DNA from 3 places in the Paenibacillus sp. JCM 18996 genome. Region 1 is predicted to be linked to each of the others. Evidence: riboswitches for the same ligand, from Rfam matches in the RefSeq annotation. Region 1 holds a riboswitch; each other region holds the start of a gene.
The links. Region 1 has a riboswitch for cyclic di-GMP ahead of ACZ5N7_RS05265 (chromate transporter). Riboswitches for the same ligand answer to the same signal wherever they lie in the genome.
Positions count from the first base shown of each region.

Region 2: it holds a riboswitch for cyclic di-GMP, as region 1 does, so the genes downstream of both, ACZ5N7_RS06425 (GspE/PulE family protein) here and ACZ5N7_RS05265 (chromate transporter) in region 1, are expected to answer to the same signal.
Region 3: it holds a riboswitch for cyclic di-GMP, as region 1 does, so the genes downstream of both, ACZ5N7_RS09115 (hypothetical protein) here and ACZ5N7_RS05265 (chromate transporter) in region 1, are expected to answer to the same signal.

Region 1 is NZ_AP043884.1:1,078,196-1,083,816, forward strand. Features, by position in the region: gene ACZ5N7_RS05260 (PAS domain-containing sensor histidine kinase) at 1-706, opposite strand, end outside; gene ACZ5N7_RS05265 (chromate transporter) at 905-2,086, opposite strand; cyclic di-GMP riboswitch class I at 2,322-2,406, opposite strand; gene ACZ5N7_RS05270 (hypothetical protein) at 2,516-2,749, shown strand; gene ACZ5N7_RS05275 (hypothetical protein) at 2,819-3,115, opposite strand; gene ACZ5N7_RS05280 (helix-turn-helix domain-containing protein) at 3,075-3,272, shown strand; gene ACZ5N7_RS05285 (class I SAM-dependent methyltransferase) at 3,287-4,129, opposite strand; gene ACZ5N7_RS05290 (hypothetical protein) at 4,367-4,690, opposite strand; gene ACZ5N7_RS05295 (ArsR/SmtB family transcription factor) at 4,980-5,306, opposite strand; gene ACZ5N7_RS05300 (SRPBCC family protein) at 5,303-5,621, opposite strand, start outside.
Region 2 is NZ_AP043884.1:1,305,194-1,310,814, forward strand. Features, by position in the region: gene ACZ5N7_RS06420 (type IV pilus twitching motility protein PilT) at 1-380, opposite strand, end outside; gene ACZ5N7_RS06425 (GspE/PulE family protein) at 398-2,083, opposite strand; cyclic di-GMP riboswitch class II at 2,130-2,212, opposite strand; gene ACZ5N7_RS06430 (DNA-3-methyladenine glycosylase family protein) at 2,305-3,204, opposite strand; gene rnz (ribonuclease Z) at 3,217-4,158, opposite strand; gene metH (methionine synthase) at 4,542-5,621, opposite strand, start outside.
Region 3 is NZ_AP043884.1:1,831,711-1,837,331, reverse strand. Features, by position in the region: gene helD (RNA polymerase recycling motor HelD) at 1-1,844, shown strand, start outside; gene ACZ5N7_RS09120 (TylF/MycF/NovP-related O-methyltransferase) at 1,916-2,083, opposite strand; cyclic di-GMP riboswitch class I at 2,284-2,375, shown strand; gene ACZ5N7_RS09115 (hypothetical protein) at 2,459-2,755, shown strand; gene ilvA (threonine ammonia-lyase IlvA) at 2,908-4,155, shown strand; gene ACZ5N7_RS09105 (S-layer homology domain-containing protein) at 4,391-5,494, shown strand.

The DNA of each region.
Region 1 (5,621 bases):
TCCCCTTCTTGGTTGTTTCAAAGTAGTTTAACGCCCTGCAATTTTGTTCCGGCGAAAAAAGGCTTATGTAAGATAACTGCAGCAGTTCGTGTCTGGGATATCCGGTTATAATTTCAGCCGCGGGGTTAGCGCTGATAATGTTCCCTTCCAAATCGAGGCGGCAAATACCGTCGGGGTTATTTTCCACTAAAGATTTATACCGCTGTTCACTTTCGATCAGTGACAATTCCGCCTTCTTCCGCTCGGTGATATCTTTGCATAAGAGTTGAATGGCGTGCCTTCCCTGGTAAGTGATGGGAACAGCCTTTACCTCAACATCAATCACCGTCCCGTCCAATTTGGTGAATTTTTGTTCCACCGGTTCTGTCGCTTTCCTCTCCACAGTCAACTGGCGTACCCTCTTCCTGGCAAGCTCAAGAAATTCCGGCCGGACAAAGCTGAAAACCGATTGGCCTATAAAGTCCCTTGAGCTCACTCCGCCAAGGACCTTGACCCCGGTGGGGTTTATGTAAACTACTCTTTCATCCTGATGAACAATTACAGGCTCCGGTGATAGTTCAACCAGCTCTGAGTAACGCAGCTCGCTTTCCCTTATTTCATTGTTTTTTCTTTCAAGAGTTATTTTTATTTTATGCATCGAGCACTTGAAATTTCTGGAAACCTTGGTTTTGTTAAACACAGTGGTTCTCTTGATACGCTTTTGCATAGTAATTCGCCCTTTATACATTTTTAGACCTAAGTCTTTATATCTAGATTCGATAAAGCAGGCGCAGTTTCCTTCAATTATCAAAAAGAAATTTACTTAAGTAAAACTTTACGTCCGCAACTGCGATCTGGCTCAGCTAAAATGGCAGATTGCAACCAACACGCCGAGATCTGCCGCGCGATAGCGGACAAAGTGGCTTTATCCGCCTGGAATTATACCTAGAGCAGCACCGGCTAGTACGACAAACCACGGCGGCATTTTCCAAAATACCAACAGACAATAGAGAAGCAAAGCGAAAACAAAATCAACCGGAGACAGGATTGCCGAGGTCCATATCGGGTTATAAAGAGCTGCAAGCAGAATACCGACGACGGACGCATTGATACCGGTAAGCGCACCCTGAACCTTCCGGTTATTCCTCAGAGTGTCCCAGAAGGGCAAAACGCCGATAATCAATAAGTACGCGGGGAGAAAGATAGCAGCTGTGTCGATCACGGCTCCTGATATGCCATTTGACATGGCGCCCAAATACGAGGCAAAGGTAAACAGCGGGCCGGGAACGGTTTGCGCCGCAGCGTAACCAGCCAAAAAATCCGTCTCGCTCACCCATCCCCGAGGGACTACTTCCCGTTCAAGTAAAGGCAATATGACGTGGCCGCCGCCAAAGACAAGAGATCCGGCGCGATAAAAAGTGTCGAACATTGAAAACATTCTAGTATGGATGAGTTTGCCTGCCACAGGAAGAACTAACAAAAGCCCAAAAAACAGCATAATACAAACCACAGAAAACAGACGGTTCACACATACAGTACTCCGGGGGGCATTCTGCGTCGCTGCATTGTTGTATAGCAGAAGTCCAATCAGTCCGGCAGCGAGGATGATTATCACTTGGGAATAGGCTGAATGCCATAATAAAGTGCCGCTGCAAGCAAGAACGGCGATCGTCGCCCTGCTTTTATCCGTTATAAGCTTCCGCCCCATCCCCCAAACCGCTTGGGCTACGATAGCGACCGCAACTATTTTTAATCCGTGGATCCACCCCGCTTTAGCGATGTCATAACTTTTCAATATGTAAGCAAAAACAATTAACGCTATGATGGAAGGCAAAGTAAACCCGATCCAGGCGGCAATTCCTCCCAGTATACCTGCGCGGATAGTACCGATCCCAATGCCCACCTGACTACTGGCCGGTCCGGGGAGGAACTGGCATAAAGCGACTAAATCCGCATAGCTTTTCTCGTCCAGCCATTTTCGTTTGCGGATATATTCATTGTGAAAAAAGCCCAAATGAGCAATGGGTCCGCCAAAAGAAGTTAACCCCAACTTTGTTGAAACCGCCAAAACCTCGAATAAAGCTTTCAACCTGCCTTCATGGCTCATATAGTCCCTCCCTGCTAATGCCACTTTATCATACTCCGCCACCCTCTATCAAAGCACTTATGAAAAACAGCCAGGAACAGATCATCCAGACAGTGCTTTATGGTGCTAAGTTAAAATGCCGCATCAGGAGTTTTCTCCCGAGGGGCGGTATGCGTTCAAATAGCCAATGTGTTCAGACATCAGCTCACGTCCTTTACTAATGGGGAAACAAGAATCAAGAAGGAAACCAATAAGTGGCGGTAACTCGGCTGCCATAAAGTAACCCCCTTAGGCCCGCGGCTTTGCTTCCTCCTCTTTCGAAGGGTTTGCCGTTATCGCCCTCGACGATGGCCATCAGCATGGAATGTCCGTTTTCTGGGTCATTTCCTAACAAATTGGGTAATATGACGTTAATACCATCTATTTTATTGGAGAGGGTGAAGGGCAACCATGAGAGAATATACAAAAGAAACACGTTCCTCTTTGCCGGAGTTATGTGAAGCGGAAATCATCGTTTATAAAGCAATCAGCACAGAATCCGATCAAGACGGCAGTATGGATCTTGTTAACCACGTCGCGAACCAGACTCAATTGACAGAACTGCAGGTAAGGGCGGCGCTGCTTCTTTTATGGCAAAAAAAGTTGATCTCCAGCAGCGAGATCATCGACACAGAAATGGGGTAAATTGTGATTGGACTCTCCCTGCACTTAAAAACCCGCCCTGCGGCATATCCGCTAAAGGACGGGTTTCATTCATTTTACCACTCTATGCCGGTCCATCGGTTGCTGCATCTTGTCTGAGAAGCGTCCCCCGTTAAGAATGCGGCGGGCTCGTTCGAGCTCCCGTTCCGTCGGCGTCCGCGTCCCATCAAGAGGATAGGCTTTTCCAAGCAGCTGCCATTTATATACGCCCATCAGCTTGATGTGCTTATCCCGGTTAATTTGCTTCTGTTCCCTGCTCATCCGTCTGAGCAACTCGTACGGTGTCCTTGACGGCCCGGATACTCTGATCGGTCTGAAGATCAATAACACGGAAATGGCCGACATCATCGGAGCCACACGCGAAAGTGTCAACCGCATGTTAAGCGATATGAAAAAGGAAGAAGTTGTTTCCTTCCGGAGCGGGCACATCGTGATTCAAGATATGGACTACCTCCGTAATGTCTGCCATTGTGAGAACTGCCCCAAGGAAATTTGCCGCATGTAGGGAGCAATTGCGCGCTATTCCTTTGGCAGCTTCATTCCGGCCTGTCCGGCCGCATTCGGTCGATAACAGCTCCAGAACTTGATCCAGGGTGGAGCGATATGCGTGAAATGTCCCCAACTGCCTGGCTCTGTGTCAGGCAAATCGCTTTTCACTTCCGAGAAGCTTGTTATTATGAATCCATAATCTATCAGTCCGTTGATCAATCTGCCCATAGTTTGCCGATACTCTCTGGGACCGTTGATCGTTGAGCCTTGTTTTTGTTCGCAGACCCAGTCCTGATCCTTGTAAGTCAGCACGGTGCCGTCCTCATAAGGGATACTCAAAGGATATCCGCTGCCGTTCCAGTCCCTTTCTCCAACACCCCAAATAAAAGGGTTCGCACACATAAAATGGTACATTCCGCCTTCCCGTATGACTCGGGCCGCTTCACGAAACACCTCGCGGCAGTCGGGAACAAAGTTTAATGAGTAAGGATGCCATACAATGTCAAAAGAATCCTGCGCAAAGCAGGAAAGATCTCGCATATCCCCTTGATACGTGTCGATCGTTACTTTATAATGCTGCGCCGTCTCCTTGTCGCGGATCAGCTGTGCCCCTGAAATATCGAGCACCGCAACATGGGCGCCGAGAAGAGCGAAAGCAGCAGACTGCTGGCCTCCCCCGCCCGCCAGACAGAGAACGCGCTTGCCGCTGACATCGCCCAGCATCCCGTCCGGATCCAAATATTGACGGGCCGATTGCTTGTCCAGATTCATCTTTGGTCTAGTAAACAATGCGTTCGCTTTAACGAGCGCCTCCCAGCGTTCTTTGTTATATTGCGCAATTTCATCTTCATTGGGTTTCCCTGCCTGCTTCACCCGGATCCGCCTCCGATTATTGTTACTATTCTCGCTCCCGCTGCTTTCGCTTATCTAAAATGATTTGCACTTCCTTCATCTGCGGTTCTATGCTGTCCAAGCGATTCAAGCAATGGTGCGCGACCATGTCGAGATCATTTATACTCTGGGCTTCATCAGTGTTGTTATAAAGAATATTGTTCATCCAGTGATTCAGATTCCTCAAGTGATGACGGTACCAATAGAATCTTAAAAGGTTCACAGCACAAAGGAAGCAGGCCCTAACGATGTTTTGAACTGGCCGGCCCGATTGGGGATCGGATAGGTCAGATTGGTAAATAACCCTCTGTCAAAAAGTTCGCGCGTCAAACCAAGATAATGTTTAAGCTGCTCAATGTTATTTTTATGAAGATGGTTGTCGAATAATTTCATATAAAAGCTGCCGCCATCAACACAATTCACTTTGTACGAATATCCCTGGTCTCCCATGGGAATCGAATTCAAATGGTCCGCCAGTATCCCATATTCCTGGCTAATTTGCTTTATTATCGCTGAATCTTCCATTTGGTATCTGACCTTCATACTTTGACTCACCACCATTCATTTTCTATTATACGACCCGACGTTGGTTATTGGTATGTATGTAGCAATAAATATCCGGTTCTAATTGTCTCACAATGCCATGTCAGACAAAAGGACCTGCACCCGATTGCAAATCGGCATGCAGGCCTGTCTCTCCGTCCTATCCATTAAGTTTTCTGTCAATGGCTCGGCAATCCGATTTGGACCTCGTCTCCGCTCACACGAATCAGGTATGACTGTGATGCTCTAATTCAGTGAATTCTCATTCACTGTCAGTGCAAACAAAGCTTTAAACATGATCGGACTCAACGAATTGTTTAAGACCCACCAGTCTTTCGTCCCAGTATCCTTCGAAGAAGTGAAGCCATTCTTTGATTTGGCTAAGCGGTTCCGGGTGAAGCTTGTAGCGGGTTTCCCGCCCGACCTTCCGACTGTGGACTAGTCCGGCATCGGAAAGAATATGCAAATGCTTATTTATCGCCGTGCGGCTTATTGGAAAATTATCGGTTATGGCTGCGATCGGCATTTCCTTATTCACCAGCAATTTCAGCATCTTGCGGCGCGTCGGATCTGCAATGGCTTGGTAAACATCATGTTTCGCAGCTGTTGCGTTCATTGGGAGCTGCCTGCAATATAGTGGACAAGCCGTTCGTTCACAATTTTCTCCCATCCGCCATTCATGATACCGCGGATAATCGAATGAGGTTGTCCGAACTCTGTATTTTTAGATGGGTCCCAGCCTGAGTGAATAAGTGTGAACTCCGTTTTGTCCTCTCCAACCGCCGTTAGCAGAAATTCCAGATGCCAGTCCTTTCCCCAATCAAACCCGACACGGTTTGGAGGATCGATGTCTGTTACTTTGCACGGGGAGTCTCCGAATTGACCAGAGTGAAGGACAAAATTATGACCTACGACCGGCTCGAACGAATTA
Region 2 (5,621 bases), 230 kb from region 1:
CCTGTAGGTCCTGTGACCAATACAAGCCCTTGAGGTTTTCTGGCAAACTCTTCAGCCATCTGCGGGAGCCCCAGCGCCTTCATGGAAGGAATTTGCGCAGGAATCAGCCGAATGGTGAGCGATACGGACCCTTTTTGCCGAAACGCACTTACCCGAAATCTTGAATGCCCAGGTATGGCGTAGCAGAAGTCAAGGTCCCCTTTTTGCATAAACCTGTCATACTGCTCGGCAGTCGTTAACTGCCTGGCCAGCTCCAGCATATCCTCGGACGACATCGGCACCTCTCCGGCCGGCGTCAGCTTGCCATGGATTCGGAACATTACGGGAGATCCGGCGGTGATGTGTATGTCAGACGCTTTCTGGTCAAAAGCTTTCTTCATCCAGTCTAATGCGGAAATCAATGCCGCTCACTCTCTTTCTCTTCGGATATGGCGACCCTGAATACTTCCGCAATCGTAGTAATCCCCGCCGCTGCTTTAGCCAGTCCGTCCTGCACCATCGGTATCATCCCGTTCGACAAAGCGTAAGCCCTGAAATCACTGTCAGGTTCTCTATCAAGAATCATCGAACGGATCTTATCGTCCACGAGCAGAACCTCATGAATCGCCGCTCTGCCCCTGTATCCGCTTCTTCCGCACTCACCGCAGCCTGTCCCTTTTTTCAGGCGGTCCACAGCCAAACCTGAGGATGCCAAAAGCCGGGCCTCCTGCTCGCTTGGACTATAGTCTGCTGCGCAGGCCGGGCAAACCTTGCGGACCAACCGCTGAGCAACAATGCACGATACTGCGGAGGAAACGAGATACGGCTCTATTCCCATATCAATGAGACGCGTGATGGAGCCGACAGCGCTGTTCGTATGCAGCGTGCTGAGCACCAGATGGCCTGTCATGGCAGCCCTTATGCCGATCTCCGCAGTCTCCGAATCGCGGATTTCACCGATCATGACAATATTGGGATCCTGCCTCAATATCGCCCGCAGCCCTTTTGCAAATGTCAATCCGGTGACCGGGTTCACCTGTACCTGATTGATTCCCTGCAGCTGGTACTCTACCGGGTCCTCTACAGTGATTATGTTAACCTCGTCTTTATTTAACCGGGAAAGCGCAGAATACAGTGTCGTTGTCTTTCCGCTGCCTGTAGGCCCGGTTATCAAAACAACGCCATGAGGGGAATGGATGCCTTTCAGAAACCGCTGAAGATTAGGCTCGGATAACCCCAGCTTCTCGATTTCCGTCAAAGTGCTGCCCAGATCGAGTATCCTCATCACCACTTTTTCCCCGTGGATAGTAGGGAGCGTCGCGATCCGGATGTCTACCTTGCGGAACTCGATATCCATTTCCACGCGTCCGTCCTGCGGGACCCTCCGTTCAGCCACATTCAAGTTCGCCATAATTTTGATGCGGGCGACGATAACGCTCTGCATATGGGGCGGCAGCGTCCGCTCCGTCCTCATCATTCCGTCTACCCGGTACCGGATGCGCAGGCTGTCTTCCTGAGGATCGATGTGGATGTCGCTTGCCCCCAGTCCGATCGCCTGGATAATGATCTGATTTACCGTCTTCACTACAGGCGAGTCTTCATCGTTTGGCGCGGCATTGGACTCATCCATCGGGCCCGGCTGCAGATTCTGCATAATCTGATCCACCGTTTCCTGCAGTCCGTAGTACCGTTTGATTGCCCGGGTCAGCTCGTCCTTGGAAGCAATAGCCGGTTCGATGCGAAGACCGGTAGCCATCCTCAATTCATCTATGGCAAAATAATCCAGAGGATCCGCCATAGCCAAGATCAATTTGTTTCCCTCTGTCTTGAGCGGGAGTACTTGATGCTGCTCTGCCAACCGCTGGGGAATAATGGAAATGACTTTGTTGTCGATTTTCTGCCTGTACAGTTGAACATGGGGAATGCCCAACTGAAATTCCAATACTTCGATAAGCTGCTGTTCGGTTATGTAATTGCGGGTGAGGAGAACGTCACCCAGTTTCATCTTGAGCTCCCGCTGTTCTTTTAACGCGTTTCCCAATTGATCTTCCGAAATTAGTCCGGATTCGACTAATAAATCTCCTATTCGTTTGCGCGGAGCCATCTTCATCCCTCTTATATCACAGAAATACAAAAATGACCATTTCAAATAAACGAATGGCCGGTTGCGCTACTTGCTCCCGGCTACCCAAGCGCCCATATTACGGATAGCCATTCACAGCTCCAACGTATTGCAGGAAACATATGCTAATCTCATTTAATCATTGGACTAACAAGAGGTCAATGTAAACCATTTCCAATTTCTATTAATTTATGGTGAATTTTTTATGTCTTCAAATTCAAAGATTCCCACAGATAAAAGGTAACGTACGAGCTCCATGGACTCCATTTTCTTCCCATCTCCCGCACTTGCGCTTCCGACGGCTGGTCTTCCAGTCCGTACCAGCGCCTGAGAGCGTTGCGCAGTCCGATATCCGCGGCAGGGAGCAGGTCAGTTCTTCCCAATCCGAACAACAGAAAGCATTCCGCCGTCCATCTGCCGATTCCTCTTTGCTTGATGAGCAGCTCCATAATTTCCCCGTCTTCCATGCTCTCCATAGCAGGCAGATCTATTTTCCCGCTCACCACTTCCCTGGCAAAGTCAATGGTGTATTCCGCTTTTCGCTGGCTGAACTGCAGCTCTCTTAGTTGTTCGTAGGAGCAGAGCGCCACCTGTTCGGCGGAGGGAAACACGGGATAAAGCTGCCCTTCCGTCTCAAAAGGAGGAGACAGCAGCTCGATCAGTCTCTTGTTTAATGTCGCCGCAAAAGCCAGGTTCAACTGCTGTCCGACGATCGTCTTGGTCATACATTCGAATAAATCCGACTCCCTGATAATATGCAGTCCGTTGAACTTTTTGGCGAGCCGCTCCATCCCCGGGATGCCCTCCATATGCTTGTGAAACTCGCCCAAATCCACATCGATCGAAAGCATAGCCGACAGATGCCTTTTTACCGCGTCAGCATCAGGGGCCGCTTCCCGGCTTCTCACCTCGACCTCAAGTTCGGGCCGGTCCACCGTACCCGTAGACTTCACGGACACCCAACAGACCTTACCGCCGACTCTGATTGTCCTCTTCAGGCAGCAGGGCTCATAACGGTACATTTCATGGTTGACTCCGGATAATCTGTCCAGCATTCGCTGGAAATCATAAGGCCGCCTCGGCATTAACGTAAAATGAGCCATACTCCACACTCCTTATCGTTCCTCGGATTTTTTGCGGGGAATCGTGTACCTCCAAAAATCCTCAGCGATAAAAGCGGGCTTATGGATCGCTTCCGCTTCTTGAAGCAGCAGCGCGGTACCTTCCTCCTGATAACGGGAACTGAGATGCGTCATAATCAATGCTCCCACCTCCGCTGCTTCGGCTGTGCTTGCGGCGTCAATTGAAGTGGAATGGCCGTATTTCACCGCCATCTCCTGCAGATCCTGCGCGAAAGTCGCTTCATGCACCAGCACATCGGCATTCCTCGCCAGCCGGAGAGCGCCTTCACATTTGTTCGTGTCCCCCAGAATCGCAATGATCCTGCCGGGTATTTCCGGACCTACATAGTCGTTTCCGAGCAGAGTTCTGCCGTCAGCCAGCTGTACGGGCTCTCCCTGCTTAAGCTTGCCATAGATCGGGCCGGGACGAATTCCCAGCTCGCGCAGCTTCTCATGCTGCAGAGCTCCGGGTTCGCCGCTTTCCGTAATGCGGAATCCCCAGCTCTCCACACGGTGCTCGAGCCTGGCAATTTCCACCCGGATATCCTTGTCCGCAAAAAGTGTACCCTCCGACTCATATTCAATTACATTCACCGTGTAGCTTAAGTGAGACTCGGAGACGGACATCGCCGTATCAATAAAGCTGCGGATCCCCTGCGGACCATACAAGGTCAAAGGGGTGTCCCCTCCCTGGTAAGACCGGCTGGAAAGCAGCCCGGGCAGTCCGAAAATATGGTCTCCATGGAGATGGGAAATAAATATCTTTTCCAGTTTGCTTAATTTGAGGGGCGAACCCAAAATTTGGTGCTGGGTGCCTTCCCCGCAGTCAAACAGCCACAGGCTTCCCCGTTCGGCGGACAAATCCAGCGCTATGGAGGTGACGTTGCGTTTGCGGGTCGGCATTCCCGCTCCGGTTCCCAGAAAATACAGTTCCATAACCGATTGCTCCTTTATATCCAAATCATGATCGGAATCATGCCTTATTCGTTCAGACGAAAGCATGTTCTCATCCTAATGGATTTGGAATAACATGTCAAACGGCGAAAAAAGCGCAGATGGCTTCATTGCACAGAATCGTGAAACCACATCGCTCCGAGCTAAGCATAACGGCCTCCAGCCGCTGTTGAAATTGAGTTCCTTGATTAGATTCAATGGCGGGAACTCAATTTCAAAGGCGGACGTTCCACTCTTCCGACCGTTATGCCAGCCCTCCGCTGGAACTTTCACGAAAATTGCTGATGAAAAACATCTCCGCTTTCCGGTTTCTAAAACAACTGAAATGATAACATCTGCGTTTTTTTCATGAGCGCGGGCGGGAACTATACCTTCTCGACGTTGAAATAGCGCGCCTCCGGATGGGAGAACACAATGGCCGACACCGAAGCTTCCGGTTCCATCATGCTGCCCTCGGTCAGCTCCACGCCGATATCCTGCGGCCTCAGCAGCCCGAACAGCTGGAATTGGTCGTCCAGGTTAGGGCATGCCGGATAGCCGAACGAAAAACGCTGGCCGCGGTATTTGGCCCCGAAGCGTTCCTTCATCGTCATATCCGCAGGATCCGGGAACCCCCACACATCGCGCATCATCTCATGGATACGCTCGGCAAAGGCCTCGGCCGTTTCCAAGGCGGTGGCCTGCAGGACGTGGGACCTCAAGTAATCGCCCTTGTCCCTCCACGCCTCGGCACGCTCGCGGATGGAATGGCCTGCCGTGACAACGAAGAAGCCTATATAATCCATTACTCCGCTTTCGACGGATTTTAAATAATCTGCCAGGCACAGGTATGGCTCCGTGTTCTGGCGGGGGAAATCGAAAGTTTGCAGCACTTTCGTCCGATCGTCCGGATCGTACACCAGGATCCGGTCCCCGCTCGATTGGGCGGGGAAGAAACGGTACACTCCCTGAGCTTTGATGATTCCATCGCGCATCGCCTCCGACAGGACTCCGTCCACCGTCTCTTTTAGCGAAATTGCCTTCTGATCGTTTTCCGCCAGCAGCTGATCCACCTTGCCCTTCAGCCCAAGGTGATGGCCGAGCAGCGTCTGCATATTAATGTAAGGTATGATATGCGAAATCGGATAGTCCCTCAGCACATGGCGCTGTAGATCAGGGGGAACTTGCACCGGAAGCGTCCGGTCGACAGGAGAGGTTTTCACCCTTGTCAGCGCAGGCAGCGCAGGTTCTTCTCTCTTCCCGGATTCCATGACATCCGATTCCTTCAATTCCCTTAATTCTTGTACGAGCCTGAGGCGGTGCTGCGGATCGGTTAACCGGTTGGCGATATCCAGACCGTCCATGGCGTCTTTGGCGTAAAGAACCAAACCGTCGTACTCGGGAGAGATTCTCGTTTTGGTAAACTTCCGTGTCAATGCCGCGCCGCCAACCATAATTGGCACATC
Region 3 (5,621 bases), 750 kb from region 1:
CCCAGCTGTTCTACGATCACACTCACGGACCCGCGGAGTATGAAACGCCGGTAGGAAAGCAGGAAGTGGACATACGCTTGAAGCGGCAGTATATCATTCGAGACGGGCGGCTCGAGAATATGCTCGACACGGGCGTCCACGTCGTGGATGAAATGCTCCAGACGATGCTGACGCAGAGCGCCGATGACCGGATGAAGTCGATCGTCACTACGATACAGAGCGAGCAAAACCAGGTGATCCGTGAGACGCGATATCCCCTTGTCATCGTGCAGGGTGCTGCGGGAAGCGGTAAAACCTCCGTTGCCCTGCAGAGGGCGGCCTATCTGCTGTACAAATACCGGAATACGCTGGCAGCCGAGCAGATGATCCTGTTTTCGCCGAATTCCCTGTTTAACGACTATGTATCGAATGTCCTCCCGGAGCTTGGCGAGAACAATATGCGGCAGACAACGCTTCCCGATGTGGTGGCGCATTCCTTGCATGCATGGAAGAAGGAGACGGAGGACTCCTACGGGCAGCTGGAAGCCCTGCTCACTGCGGAAGACGGACCGGATTATGAGGCAAGGCTGGCGGGAATCGAGTGGAAATCGTCGCACGATTTTGTCCGGCTCATTCAAACTTATGTGAAGATGCTGCAGGAACAAGGCATGATGTTTACAAGCTTCCGGATTGAAGATAGAGATATACTTTCGGGGCACAGGATCGGGAACTATTTTTACAGTAAAAATACCCACCTCCCGGTCAGCAGACGCCTGGAAAAACTGAAAGAGCGAGTCGAGGGCGAGCTGGAGGTGCTGCAAAAGGAAGAGGAGCGCGCCCTATACCAAGAGCTGGTCAGGGTTCCCCAATATATCGGGACGGACGTGGAGCTCAGGCAACAGAGCCGGAAGACGATGAACAAAGTTTTCACCGATTTCAGAGCCAGCGTAGAGCGCCTCGAATTTATCGACGTGGAATCGATGTACAGACGGATTTTCTCGGATATGGAGCTGCTGGATAAGCTTCTGCGCGAAAGCGGTGTGAACAAGCCCGAACAATGGAATGCGATCGCTTCGCAAACGTTGGAAAAGATGGAGCATGGAATTATCGCCTACGAGGACGGCGCGGCTGCGCTTTATTTTATGGAGCTGCTGGAGGGAAACCGGCTTTACTCCGGGATCCGCCACGTCATTGTGGACGAAGCCCAGGACTATTCTCCTATCCACTATGCGCTGCTGCATGCGATGTTCCCTCACAGCCATATGACCTTATTGGGAGACCTGAACCAGGGCATCTTCCCTTATTCAAGCGGCCGGAACTACGAGTATGTACGCGAGCGTTACGGAAGCGACAGGACCCGGATGTTTGTGCTGCATAAGAGCTACAGATCCACGAAAGAAATTGTGGAGCTGTCAAAACGCATTGTACCGGAAGGAGAAAATGTGAAGGCCTACAGCCGCAGCGGCGAGCAGCCGGTTATAGATAAGGCCACTTCCCAAGAGGAATTGACCCGGCTGGTCTCTTCGGACATACAACGTCTTCAGGAGCAGGGCGCAAGATCCATTGCGGTGCTATGCAAAACGGCAAAAGAAAGTCTGGCCGCCTATGAGCTGCTGCAGCCGCTTGCGCCTTTGAAGCTGATCACGAAAGATACCCGCACCTTTGTGTCCGGAGTGCTCCTGATGCCCGCGTACTTCGCGAAAGGCTTGGAATTCGACGCTGTCATCATTTTTAATGCCGATGAGGAGATATACGGAAGAGAGAACGAGCGCAAATTGTTTTATACCGCTTGTACAAGAGCGCTGCATCACCTGCATGTATACCATACGGGCCGGCTGACCCCTTTTCTGAGCGGCAATCAGTAATTTTTATAGTAATAAGCGCAGGTTGAAGCGGAGGGATTATCCTTTTCTGGACAATTCATAAAACCGCCCTGTTAGGGCTGTTGATAATAAGGGTTGGAAAGCACAGTGCTTCTCAACCCTTTTATATCACTTTTCTCCAAATAAACACCCATTGCACCCAATACGAATTGCATACATTGATGCAAATTATCCATGCGAAATCTTCCAATCATACTATGTGCAAATGCAGGCCAATCCAGACCTTATGTGTGCCAGTTACTTCAATAAGAAAATCAACATAAAAGTTTAACATTCTCGTTATTTTGGTACATTTCGGCGTGCAGTAGGCCTTTGGCATTAGTCCGCTCAGTAGGAAATAGGTTGCAAGTATGTTGCATTTAGACCATGAATCCTTTATTCTATTTATTAGGAATTACATATTATAACAAGATTCGATAGAAATCGATATTGGCATACATGACGAAAGTCAGCGACGCAATGCTACAGGAGCTTACGCGTATCTGTGGATCCGCATGCCAGCCAGTTGCCGAAGAAACAAGGGATGCTAGTTATAGCAGAATCCCTCCTTCTTGATGGGGAGGTTTTTCATATTTTTGCAGGGAAGGAGGCTCCTCATGCCGTCGATGTATCAGGAAGTGAGAAATGAAGGGTTTTATCTGAAGAACGGGGAAGATGCGATTAAGGTTTCGTATTCATCCAAAGGACCGCTGCTGACCGTAAATGACGAAAGCTACCCGCTGAGCGGCGATAATTGGGACGTTGAGTTCTACGCCGGCAAAGTGTCCCATGTTTTCGTTCTCTATTGGGAAGGTCAAGTGAAGCTGTCTGTACGTTACCCTGCCAATCTCGATCTTCTGATGAACTTGTACCACTATCTTCAGTGGAGTCGCGTAAATAAACAGCTGGCCTAGCCGGATATCATAGAATTGATTGATACTAAAGGATCTCATTTGGAGGTCTTTTTTTGTTAAAATGATACTACTTTACATACGCGGGACAAAAGAGCTATGATTAGTCTAATTTTGATGGATTAGAGCTTGTCTCGCCTGGGGAGGTAACGTTTTTGGGAAAGGTTACGATAGAAAACATCTTGGCTGCGTACCATACGGTAAAAGAAGCCGCCGTGCAGACACCGCTGCAAAGAAATGCCATTTTATCGGACAGATATCAATGCAACGTTTATTTGAAGAGGGAAGACCTGCAGGTGGTCAGATCCTTCAAGATCCGCGGAGCCTATTACCTGATGAAAAGCCTGTCCGATGAGCAGCTGGCCCGCGGAGTGGTATGCGCCAGTGCGGGAAATCACGCCCAGGGGGTTGCTTTTTCCTGCAAAGCATTGGGGGTCACGGGCAATATCTTCATGCCGTCCACGACGCCAAGGCAGAAAATTACACAGGTGAAGCTGTTCGGGGGCCCTTTTGTGGAGGTGATTTTGACGGGGGATACGTTCGATGACGCTTTGAGTGAAGCGTTGAAATATTGTGAGGACCACTCCAAAGTGTTCATACATCCTTTCGACGACGCCAAAGTGATTGCGGGACAAGGGACGGTTGCGGTAGAAATTCTGAATGAGATCAAAGTTCCCGTGGATTATTTGTTCACCTCGATAGGTGGGGGAGGCCTCGCTTCCGGGGTAGGTACCTATATCAAAGCGGTCAGTCCTCATACCAGCATGATCGGAGTGGAGCCGCAGGGGGCGCCGTCCATGAAGCAGTCTTCGGAACGGCAAGAGATCGTCGTGCTGGACAATATGGATAAATTCGTGGACGGGGCCGCTGTGCGCCGGGTCGGCGAGATCACATTTGACATATGCAATCAGGTGATCGACGAATACGTGCTTGTTCCGGAAGGAAAAGTGTGTACGTCCATACTGGAGCTCTATAACGAGAACGCTATCGTTGCGGAGCCCGCGGGCGCCCTGCCGATTGCAGCGCTGGATGCTTACTCGGAGCGGATCATCGGGAAGAACGTGGTCTGTATCGTAAGCGGCGGCAACAACGATATTGAAAGAATGCAGGAGATTAAGGAAAGATCATTGATTTATGAGGGGATGAAGCATTATTTTACGATCAACTTCCCTCAACGGGCCGGAGCTTTACGGGAATTTCTGGATGAGGTTCTCGGACCGACGGACGATATTGCGAGGTTCGAATATACCAAAAAGAACAGCCGCGAGAATGGTCCCGCACTTGTAGGCATTGAGCTCAAGCATAAAGATGACTATGAGCCGCTGATTGATAGAATGGTCAAGAAAGGCGTGCAATTCGCCGAGATCAACAAAGACCCTTATTTGTTCCATTTGTTGATTTGACGGGTGTGGAATTATAAATTGTCCAAAAGAATCTCCCAAAAGTAGAATCTCCTATTGCCAGAAACGAGGTATAGTGGTAATATAAACAGGAAAGTGACGAGCGGAGGAACCGCCTGTGATTGCGTGTATACGTGATCCGGGCGGTTTTTTGTTTTTCTCACAATATTTGTCCTCATTGCCGAAACAAGTAATGCTAGAATTTTCAATTCACAATCAATAGAACGGAGTGACAGTTATGTTTAACGGCAGACTTGCAGTAACTTTATTGCTGTCTTCGATTGTCGTATCGGGCTGCAGCCAGACCGGCTTTACGCCAACGGCGGCAGCGGAGACCAGGAAGGCCGTACAGTTTAAGGATATTGGCGGCCATTGGGCAAAGGACACTATTAGTCTGGCGGTGAGCAAAGGCTATGTTGACGGGTACGTTGACGGAAGTTTTTTGCCGGATATGAAGGTAACGAGAGCGGAGTTTATTAAATTAACGATGTCAGGCTTAGGAAAATATGTTGTCCCTGATAATGGGCTCGAATGGTATAGACCCTATGTGGCGGCAGCGGTCAACGGAGGGATTCTGACAGAGGGAGAGTTTTCGGGCAGCCAGATGAATGAGCCGATCACCCGCCAGGAAATGGCCCGGATCGTCGTCCGCGCAGCAGCTCCGAGTGTAAAGCCGGCGACGGACGAGGAATTTATGTATGAAGCGACGAAAGCGGGGCTGATTCAAGGTTTGAGCGGTGGGGAGCTTGGCAGGGAAGAAGCGACTACTCGGGCGCAATCGGTCACTGTGATTGAACGGATTCTTACAGTGAAGTCGGGCGGCAAGCTGCCGGTGGACAAAGCGGCAGTCAGCTATGCAGAAGTGGACTGGCGCGGGACAAACCTGTTCACGATGTGGAATTCGAAGCCGGTGCAGTTTCCTTTGGAAATTACTCTTGGAAGTGGCATTAAACTAACGATCTATCAGATGATTGTCGTGGATATGACTGATCCGAGTGGGGCTTATTATGAGGGGTTTAGGCAGATGAATGTAGAGGGACGTAGAGGGCCTCTCAATAACGAGTATGTCATAGGTTATAAAATCAGCGTCAAGAACGAAACAGTAAAGCAGCATGAGACAACTGCACTGCCGTTTTTAATGAATATGGTGGATTACAATTGGACTTATTCTAACCAAGATATCAACGGGTTCTGGCTAGATCAAGTCGCGAACAAAGATGGTTGGCTATTCTTTAACCAAAAGAAAGACATTGTTGACGAGAGAATTAAAAAAGTGGGGTTTGTCAGAAATATATTTTTAAACAAGGCCATAGGTGGGTCCGTACCTTTAAACAAAGAATAATCCGCTGCTGCTGAAAGTCCCTGATTAAAATTGGGGACTTTATGGAGTCATCTGATTAGGGGAGTGAAGGCTGTGAATAGTAGAAAGAGAATAATAACCAGTGGAATATCCATATTGCTTGTCATTA